Regions from separate parts of the Bacillus sp. NP247 genome, predicted to be linked through region 2. Evidence: riboswitches for the same ligand, from Rfam matches in the RefSeq annotation. Region 2 holds a riboswitch; each other region holds the start of a gene.
The links. A riboswitch is a leader RNA that binds a small molecule or an ion and turns the genes downstream of it on or off. The one in region 2 is predicted to bind lysine.
Positions count from the first base shown of each region.

Region 1: it holds a riboswitch for lysine, as region 2 does, so the genes downstream of both, KPL75_RS18445 (amino acid permease) here and lysA (diaminopimelate decarboxylase) in region 2, are expected to answer to the same signal.
Region 3: it holds a riboswitch for lysine, as region 2 does, so the genes downstream of both, KPL75_RS23025 (aspartate kinase) here and lysA (diaminopimelate decarboxylase) in region 2, are expected to answer to the same signal.

Region 1 is NZ_CP076653.1:3,522,207-3,525,495, forward strand. It holds gene KPL75_RS18440 (ABC transporter permease) at 1-457, opposite strand, end outside; gene KPL75_RS18445 (amino acid permease) at 518-1,942, opposite strand; lysine riboswitch at 2,089-2,270, opposite strand; gene gapN (NADP-dependent glyceraldehyde-3-phosphate dehydrogenase) at 2,450-3,289, opposite strand, start outside.
Region 2 is NZ_CP076653.1:4,062,344-4,065,632, reverse strand. It holds gene KPL75_RS21225 (phosphoadenylyl-sulfate reductase) at 1-64, opposite strand, end outside; gene KPL75_RS21220 (YezD family protein) at 151-294, opposite strand; SAM riboswitch class I at 367-475, opposite strand; gene lysA (diaminopimelate decarboxylase) at 746-2,062, opposite strand; lysine riboswitch at 2,243-2,424, opposite strand; gene KPL75_RS21210 (DUF3888 domain-containing protein) at 2,514-2,909, opposite strand; gene KPL75_RS21205 (LTA synthase family protein) at 3,163-3,289, shown strand, end outside.
Region 3 is NZ_CP076653.1:4,407,938-4,411,226, forward strand. It holds gene KPL75_RS23020 (VOC family protein) at 1-359, opposite strand, end outside; gene KPL75_RS23025 (aspartate kinase) at 640-1,869, opposite strand; lysine riboswitch at 2,072-2,258, opposite strand; gene KPL75_RS23030 (DoxX-like family protein) at 2,451-3,289, shown strand, end outside.

The sequences.
Region 1 (3,289 bases), 540 kb from region 2:
AATGCATGTAAATATTCCAAGCTTTCGTAATCATTAAAACGGTAAAGATTGTACATAAGAAAGGTACAGTTAATTGTAATGATTGCAGTGCAAGCGGTACGAGAATAAGGAACGTAAATAATAATGGGAAAAGCTGAATGATGTAATTATATAGAAGAGATTTTTTAAAATAAGAAGTTAATTTCTCTTCTAGTGCTAGTAAATAGACAGCATCAGGTTTTTGAATAAATGTACGCATTGGGCATCTCGATATAATCGTTGTAAGTACGATTGTAATGAGTACTAAAGATATTCCTTTAGAAGGAGATGTTTTCAGAAACTGAGCATAATAATATGCACCAACGCATGAAATAAAGATAAAGCTATATAGTAAACCGTTAATCATACGTGCAAAGTATGTAATGATATTTTGAATATGTTGTTGGAAGCGACTGCTCCATAGCGATTCAATTGACATGTTTTTCACCTCTTTGTTCTATTATATATGTTTTACAAAAGAAAAAACGAGCAAATTGCGTTATGCAACTTGCTCGTTTTTCTTTTCTTTATTTTTTTTCTGATCACGATTCATTAATGGATAGAAGGCAAAGCCAATTACGAATAAACCAATTCCAAGAAGGAATGTTTTTATATCGGATGCGCCGGTTTTAATAACCCATAGTGCATAGCAAATTGCGATAACTGCGACTACGCCATCCGTAATTCTTGCCCGCATTTCATTTTTATATGTTTCACCAGTTGCGACTAGTTTTAACTGGAAGATTGGTGAAACGAGATATGGAATGAGATAGGCTAAAGTTGATACGGTAATAACGAATGTATAAGCTTCCGCGATTGTTCCTGATAATGTTGAGAATAAGAACACTTGCGACATAATGTTTGTTAATCGTAGTGAGTAAATAGGGCTTCCTTTTTTATTTGTTTTTGTAAAGAAGGAAGGGAAGAAACCTTCTTTTGCTGCTTGATAAGGTACTTCTGAGCTTAATAAAATCCAGCCTAAGATGGAACCGAATAGGGAAGTAAGAGCAAGTAATGCCATAAGTTTCCCGCCGCCATGACCCATCGCAGCGTTTAATGCATCTGCTAATGGACGTTCAGATGCTTGTAATTTATCAACGTGAAGTACACCCATTGTTAAAATTGTAATTCCTAAGTAAATTGCAACTGTAATTAGTAAACCAGCAACTGTTGCACGTTTTACTGTTTTGGGAGAGGTAGCTCTGTTTGACAAAAGAACGGCTGATTCAATCCCTATAAATGCCCAAAGCGTTGTTAGAGCAGCTAAGTTTACTTGTGATAGAAGACCGTGTGATACGCCTTCTTTATCAATCATCGGTGTGTACCATTGTCCAAACTTTGAAGCTTCGAATGCAAATAAAGTAACGACGATGAATAGAAGGAATCCAGTTACTTTCGTTGTTGTTGCTAAGAAGTTTAGTTTTCCGGCTCCGCTTACACCGTTTGTTAAAATTAAATGTGTTCCCCATAGTAAGATGGAACAAATAGTAAATGTAATTAGTTTTCCGACTTCTATATTGAAAGAGCCAATTGAAAATAGTAGTCGTGTATCTTTCATAATCGGGAAGAAGAGTGATAAATATCCTGCGAAAGATGTGATAATGGCAACGTTACTTGCCCAGTTTGCAACCCAATATCCCCACACCATGCTGAAACCAGCCATTTTTTTCTTTTTTGGTGATGAGAATAAAGCATATGCATGACTTTGTGGCCCTGTTGTTAAATCAGGACGACGAATTGCTAAATTACCGAAAACAAGAGCTAGCATTAAAACACCAAACCCTGTTGTTAACCAAGCTAAAGTGACACCGAGAGGGCTAGCTGTTTGTGCCAACGTACTTGGTACCATGAAAATACCAGCGCCAACCATGTTACCGACAACGAAAGCTGTTAGTACCCAAAAGCCCCATTTTTTTTGTTGCATAGAAAATACCTCCAAAGTTAGTATAACCAAGTCAAGCGAGGAGATATGTATGTCTTCCTGATAAGGAAGAGAAGGTCCAAACAAAACAAAAAAAGCACGTAATTTGCCGCTACATGCTTTCTATCTTATAAGAAACCCACGACATACCTCTCGATAGCTCTCCACAAACGAAACGTTTGTGACAGTTCTGCACTTATTAAATGCAGACCCAGCAAGCGCGCATGGTGGGCACGTCTTACTTCGGCAACCATTCCTTTCTCATTCATTCATCAATGCCACTACATCTCCTGAAATGATACTCTTAATGATTGCAACCTCTACCTCATCGAGATACGAATGAGGATTTATGTATTAAATTAACATGTTTAAGAGTAACAAATGTATTTTTATACGTCAATGGATATAGTAATAATCAGATTATAGGGAAGAGTTTGTTATTGAGAATGAATAAGGTTTTGAAATAAAAAGCAGCTGACCTAAATATTAGATCAGCTGCTGAATATAAGATTAAACGAAGTTTAATACAGTTACTTTTTCACGTGTCATAGACTCAAGGCTCTTACGAATACCTTGTGCGCCCATACCTGAACCTTTTACACCGATGAATGGGAAGTGGTCAGGGCCGCGCTCTGTGCGTCCGTTAATTTGAACAGAACCAGTTTCGATTTTGTTAGCAATTGCAAATGCTTTGTTAATGTCTTTTGTGAAGACACTTGCTTGCAGACCGAACTCTGATTTGTTAGCAATTTCAATTGCTTGTTCATCAGAAGAAACACGGATGATTGGAAGGATTGGGCCGAATGGCTCTTCCCAAGCAACTTTCATTTCTTCTGTTACGTGGTCGATTAATGTTGGATAAATTAAGTTACGCTCACGTTTGTTACCGATAACGATTGTTGCACCTTTTTCTACAGCATCATCAACTAAACCTTGAACGAAGTCAGCAGATTTATCGTCGATTAATGGAACGATTGTGCTGTCTTGTTCTGGAGATCCAACTGATAATGTAGCTACTTGTTCTTTTAATAAGCTAACAAGCTCGTCCGCTACGTTTTCGTGTACAAGTACACGTTTAATAGCTGTACAACGTTGACCAGAGTAAGAGAATGCACCGCTTACGATATGATTTGCAGCATCTTGTAAGTCAGCATCTTCACGAACGATACCAGGGTCTTTACCACCAAGTTCTAATACAAGTGGAATCATTGCAGCTTTTTTCGCTAAGTGCTTACCTGTGTTTGTACCACCTGTGAACGATACCATATTGATACCTTCGTGTTCTACTAAGTAGTCACCAATTACAGAACCGCGTCCAGTAGCTACGTTTACAAGACCTTTTGGAAGTCC
Region 2 (3,289 bases):
CTTTCGTTTCATCTTCTTCTGAAAATGAAACACCATTTTCTTCCCACGTTTCATACGTCAACATGTTCTTTCCCCCTGTAAAAGCAAAAAGACGGTTTTAACCTAATAAAATAGGTTAAAACCGCCTCTAGTTTTTCTAGTCAGCGCTTTTTACTTTAAACGTACTTTTTCACTTTTCTCTAATTGAATTACTTTTCCATCTTGCACCACAATTGTAATGGAACCATATTTCATATCAGCAAGCATCGCTTGAACTTTCTCAGATACTTCATCAAAATGTTCCCGTACACTCACGCGAACAGCCCCCCTTTTTATTCATAAAAAAAATCTTTCCCATTTCGAAAAGACTGTTCGGTAATATATTTTACCTTATCTTTCAAAATGGATTCCATTTTGCTGGATTTAGCACCTTGCTTTCTATAAGCAGGTTGCCGAGCTTCGTCGGGCCAGTTCCCTCCGCTTCTCTTGATAAGCTTTGTATTTGTATTTTATCACAATTCTGATTTTTTTCAATCCTAGTTTTCCGATATATTTTAATTATTTTATTTTATCCCGCTATTCGCGGGCATTAAAACTCCCACCTCAAAATTCGGCTGGAGCAAAGAAGTTAGGTGGGAGCCCTGCTGACCGTAAACGCCCGATTCGTGAGGGCTAATGATCAGTGGGGGATGAACAAAACCCCCACTGATTATTGTTTCACTTTATAAAAAAGGAATTGCCCATCCGAACAACTCCTTTTCCCTATTTAAATAAGCTCTTTAATACGTATGCGATCGTTCCCAATAATATTTTCATATGTCTCACGCTCTACAACAATTTGCGATGTTCCGCCTTTCGCAAAGACGACGGCCGGTCTTCGAATACGATTATAATTATTGGCCATCGAGTACCCATATGCCCCCGTACAAGAAACTGCTAGTAAATCGGAAGAAGCAACTTTCGGTAGATTAATATCCCAAATCAGCATGTCTCCACTCTCACAGCATTTCCCAGCAATCGAAACGAGTTCCTCATTCGCATCATTCCCTCGATTCGCTAGCATCGCTTCATAACGTGCGCTATATAAGGCAGGTCTTAAATTATCTGTCATTCCGCCATCCACTGATACATATTTCCGAATACCAGGAATGTCTTTCACAGATCCGACTGTATAAATTGTCGTTCCAGTATCACCTACAATGCTACGACCTGGTTCAACCCATATTTCTGGCAGCGGATATTCACATACTGTAAATTGTTCTCTCACTGCACTTGTTACAGCTCGCACATATGTCTCAAGAGTTAATGGCGTATCTGACTCTGTGTAGCGTATTCCGAATCCTCCGCCCACATTTAACACTTTTACTACATAATTCATTTGCTCTCTCACTTCTTCTAAAAATTGGCGAAGAACTTCAATTGCTCGAACAAAACCAGCCGTTTCAAATATTTGTGATCCGATGTGCGAGTGAATTCCTAGCACATTATAATTTGATTTTTGCAAAGCTAGCTCAATCACTTGCATCGCTTGACCATTTGAAACACCAAATCCAAATTTCGAATCTTCTTGACCTGTTGTTATATATTCGTGTGTATGTGCCTCTACTCCAGGCGTTACACGGATTAATATGTTCACAAATTTCCCATGTTGCATTGCCAAATCATGTAAGATTTCTAATTCTAAGAAATTATCTACTACAAAACAACCGATATTCGCCTGAAGAGCCATAATCATTTCTTCTTCTGTTTTATTATTTCCGTGAAAATGAATACGCGATGCCGGAAAACCAGCTTGGAGCGCAGTATATAATTCCCCTCCAGAAACAACGTCTAAAGACATATTCTCTTCACGAGCTACTCGGCACATCTCCATGCACAAGAACGCCTTGCTTGCATATGCTACTTGATAAGAGAAACCACTTTCTTTAAAAGCACGATGAAACGCGCGGCACTTTCCTCGAATAGACTCTTCATCGTATACATAAAGTGGTGTTCCGTATTGTTTTGCTAGCTGCGTCGTATCGCACCCACCAATTTCTAAGTGTCCTTGCCCATTGATTCGGCTTGTGCCGTGTAAATACATTTGAATTCCTCCCTTATTTCCTCTAAAACTCATAACCCCAATCTTCTATTCATTGCAGCACGCTTTTAGATAGACAAAAAACGCGCGGAACAATGTTCACACGCGTTTCTTATTAGGAAAAATATATATTGAAAAAATAAACGAGTTGTTATCTCCTCAAAATAAGAAACCGCATCAACATCTCCAAATAGCTCTCCATAAAATAAATCTTATGACAGTACTACATTTATTCAATGCAGTCCCAATATATGAATAAGATGGTTATTCTTATATTTCGGCAATAGTCCCTTTCAACCTATGATCACAGATTCCATTAAATCTCCCATAGCTTACTCTTTCCTATTGCGGCCTCTACCTTTGAGAGTAGATGAGGTAAGTCTATTTAATTTTCAAACATCTAATTGTTGCTATTAACAATACCAAAGGACCATTTTATTTGTCAAACAATTTTTTATATTGTTTTTTTACAGTTTAATTTTGTATCATTTGGTAAGCGCTTTACTGAAACCTTTGTCACTTCCCATTCGCCCTCTTCGTTATTAAATGTAATCGTTACCTTCTCAAATGGTGGAGCAATTTTCCCAGCAACACGTTCATACTTCGTTACTTCAATACTCGCTTGAAATAAATATGTACCACTATACACTTTTTTTAAACTAATAATTTTAGGACATTGATAAGGCTTCAAGCTCCCATATTGTTTTTCAATTGCCTTATTTATTTTTGGAAATAAAACAGAATAAAGTGCATCTTCCATAAGGGGTGCATCATATTGCGCTACTGACATACTCGGTGAGGCAAAAAGTATAACACTACTGCATACTATAAAATATAATAATTTTCGCATTATAACCTCCGTTTTATTACTCGATTCTTTCTGCGCACGATAATTATCATACATAGAAACTCCGTTTTATTGTCTCCCACTGCCCTTTTTCTACTCAATTATTATAAAAAAGCCCACAACTCTCTTTTATTTTCGTATAATGATACTCATAGTATAATAAACATAATAACAAAGGACTGTTCGTATATATAAAATGAGGCGCTAATCAAACCGGCTCACAAGAACCGTCATGCTTTTAGGAGAGGAGTATATTATGCTACAAAATCTGTTTCCAAAACTGCGATTTGCACTAGTTGCAGTCGTTTTATTATGGATAAAAACATATATTGTGTACAAGCTAGCATTTGATATTAGAATTGATAACTTCTTTGAAGAATTTA
Region 3 (3,289 bases), 350 kb from region 2:
TCGCCAACGAGCTCTGCACCATGCTTAGTAAGTCTGGATACCATTTCGTCAATGTCTTCAACGGTGAACATGACGCGTAGATAACCGAGGGCGTTTACAGGAGTTGTCCGATGATCTGCTATAGTAGGTGGGGTAAGAAATCGGGAAAGTTCAATTCGGCTGTGGCCATCTGGCGTAACCATCATAGCAATCTCCACGCGCTGAGTACCCAATCCGGTTACACGACCAGCCCATTCACCTTCGACAGTGGCTCGCCCTTCGAGGTTCAAGCCAATCTCCTCGAAGAAAGAGATTGCGTCATCAAGGGATTCTACAACGATGCTGACATTGTCCATTCTTAGTAATTTGTTTTTTGTCATAGTCTTTATCTCCTTATGTGTAAAAATTTATCCCGCTATTTGCGGGCAATAAGACCCCCACCTCAAAATTCGGCGAATGCGAGGAAGTTAGGTGGGAGATAACTACCCGATTGTTGAATAGAATGATCTGCTTCTATTTTTTAACAATTTTATTATTTTTCAAACGACTTTATTTTAAACTAAATAACCTTTTTCTCACTTTCCACTATGCAAACAGCTTTCTATTTATATAGGAAGGAAATAGATTAATATAATTTGTTGTAAGTTTTACTGGCGGAAATTAAATCATTTGCACTAAAGGCTCAATTTTCGCCATAAATGATTGATGGAGTGCTTCAACGCCATCTACTAAGTGAATACGGTCAATGACAACTGATACTTTAATTTCAGATGTACTTACCATTTTAATATGAATACCGCCTTCTTTTAAAGTAGTGAACATATTCGCAGCAACTCCTGGGTTAGATACCATACCAGATCCTACAATTGATACTTTCGCTAAATGATTTTCATGTTCTACAGATTCATAGTGAAGTGCCTCTTGATTTTGTTCTAACACTTCTAATGTTTCTCTTAAATCATTAGAATGAATCGAGAAGGAGAGGTGAACAGTTCCTTCATTTGTAATACTTTGAATAATAATATCTACATTAATATGTGCCGCTGCTAATGTAGAGAAAACTGTTGAAAGTGCACCTTGTTCTAATCCTTTAATTGTGACGCGTGTAATATTATCCTCAAATGCGATACCTTTAACGATTGATTGTTGTTCCATGTTACATTCTCCCCTTACAATTGTTCCGTTTTCTTGTTCCATACTTGATCGTACTTCTAAAACGACATTATGATTTTTAGCAAATTCAACAGCACGTGGGTGTAATACGCCAGCACCGAGATTTGCAAGCTCTAACATTTCGTCATAAGAAATTTCATCTAATTTATAAGCAGTTTTTACAACTCGTGGATCAGTCGTATATACGCCTGACACATCCGTATAAATATCACATTTTTTTGCTTTTAGTGCCGCAGCTAATGCGACAGCAGTCGTATCGGAGCCACCGCGGCCAAGTGTTGTAATTTCATTTTCTTCACTTACTCCTTGGAAACCAGCTACTATAACAATCGTGCCTTCAGTAAGGTGAGACTGAATACGACCAGTATTAATGTCAGTAATCCGTGCACTACTATGTACAGATTCTGTCGTAATACCAGCTTGCCATCCTGTTAATGAAATTGCGTTATAACCTTTTGTTTGTAGTGCCATTGTTAATAATGAAATGGTTACTTGTTCTCCTGTAGATAGGAGCATATCCATTTCACGTTTACTTGGATTTTCCGCAATAGCGTTAGCAAGTACTACAAGTTTATCCGTACTTTTTCCCATTGCTGAAACGACAGAGACAATACTATGCCCTCGTTCATATTCTTCAATAATTAAATTTGCTACATGTTGAATGCGTTCGACGCTTCCGACAGAAGTACCGCCAAATTTTTGTACAATCGTTTCCATTACGAATTCCTTCTTTCGTCCATTTTTAAGAATAGGTTAGGACATATACAAATCCCAATATTCCTGTAGTTACCAGAGAGAAAAGCAAAAAACACCATCTCAAATAAGTGAGGATGGTGCTGTTACAGGAAAAGGGAAACAGAAAACGGAGCTAATAAAAAAACCGCCAAAAAAGGAATATCATAAAAAATGATATCTCTTTTTTGTAGATAGCTCTTCATACGTACACGTCTGTACATATGACAGTTCTGTTTCTATTCGAAAACAGCCCCAATTGATAAATGCAGAGAAATTTATCAATTTCGGCAACACTTCCTTTCCTCTAAATTCATAGACATCTCTGTGTCTCCTTTAGAATACTTATAAGCGTTGCAACCTCTATCTCACGTTTTAGGCGAGAGTGTTTGATTTATGAAGTTGTTGGTAACATTTGTTTTATAATAATTTAAATTTTTCAGGGAATCAAGTGTTTTATATATATTTTTAAAATTCTATCTTTTATTCAGATTAGTTTGTGAAAAATGTAGCAAAATCAATTCATTGCATGTACATTAAAAATATAGAGTATAGGAGGTGGAAGGATGGGGAAGATACAGCCTATTTATGTAGCAACAAAAATGAACACAACAATGGAGAAACTATGGGCATATACACAAGAGCCTGATATACATACAGAGTGGGATGCCCGTTTTACGGAAATCTCGTATTTGGAGAAAAGAGAAGGAGAACCACAGAAGTTTTTATATAAAACAAAGATTGGATTTGGACTTGAAATAGCCGGAGAAGGGGAATCGATTGGTGAAATAAGAAAAGACACTGGGGAACGCATTTCGTCTTTGAAATTTTGGACAGACAATAAGCTATCACTTATACAAATAGGACGAGGTTATTGGAAGTATACACCGAATGGAGAACATATTCATTTTGAAACGCAATATGATTATGATACAAGGTTTGGTCATATAGGGAATGTGATAGATTCATATGTTTTTCGCCCTTTATTAGGTTGGGCGACAGCATGGAGTTTTGATGCTTTAAAATTATGGTTAGAAAAGGGACTTCATCCTAAGTTGCTAATTAGAAGAACGATGACGTATTGGCTCGTTTGCTTTTTAGTTGCTTTCGTATGGTTATATCAAGGGATTGTACCGAAATTGATGTTTACTCATTCAGAAGAAGTAAAGATGCTTTCTGCGCTAATCGGATCGAATGATAGTAGTATTTTTATACTTAAAATAGTTGGATTTTTAGAAATAATATGGGGTGTTATGTGGCTATTGCCATTTCAAAAACGAAAGTTGTTTATATTGCATATTGTTATGTTAATAGGCTTAACTATAGTGGCAGGAGTTACGAATATCACAAGTTTTACAGAGCCGTTTAATCCGATTACATTAAATTTTCTTCTAATAGGGTTATC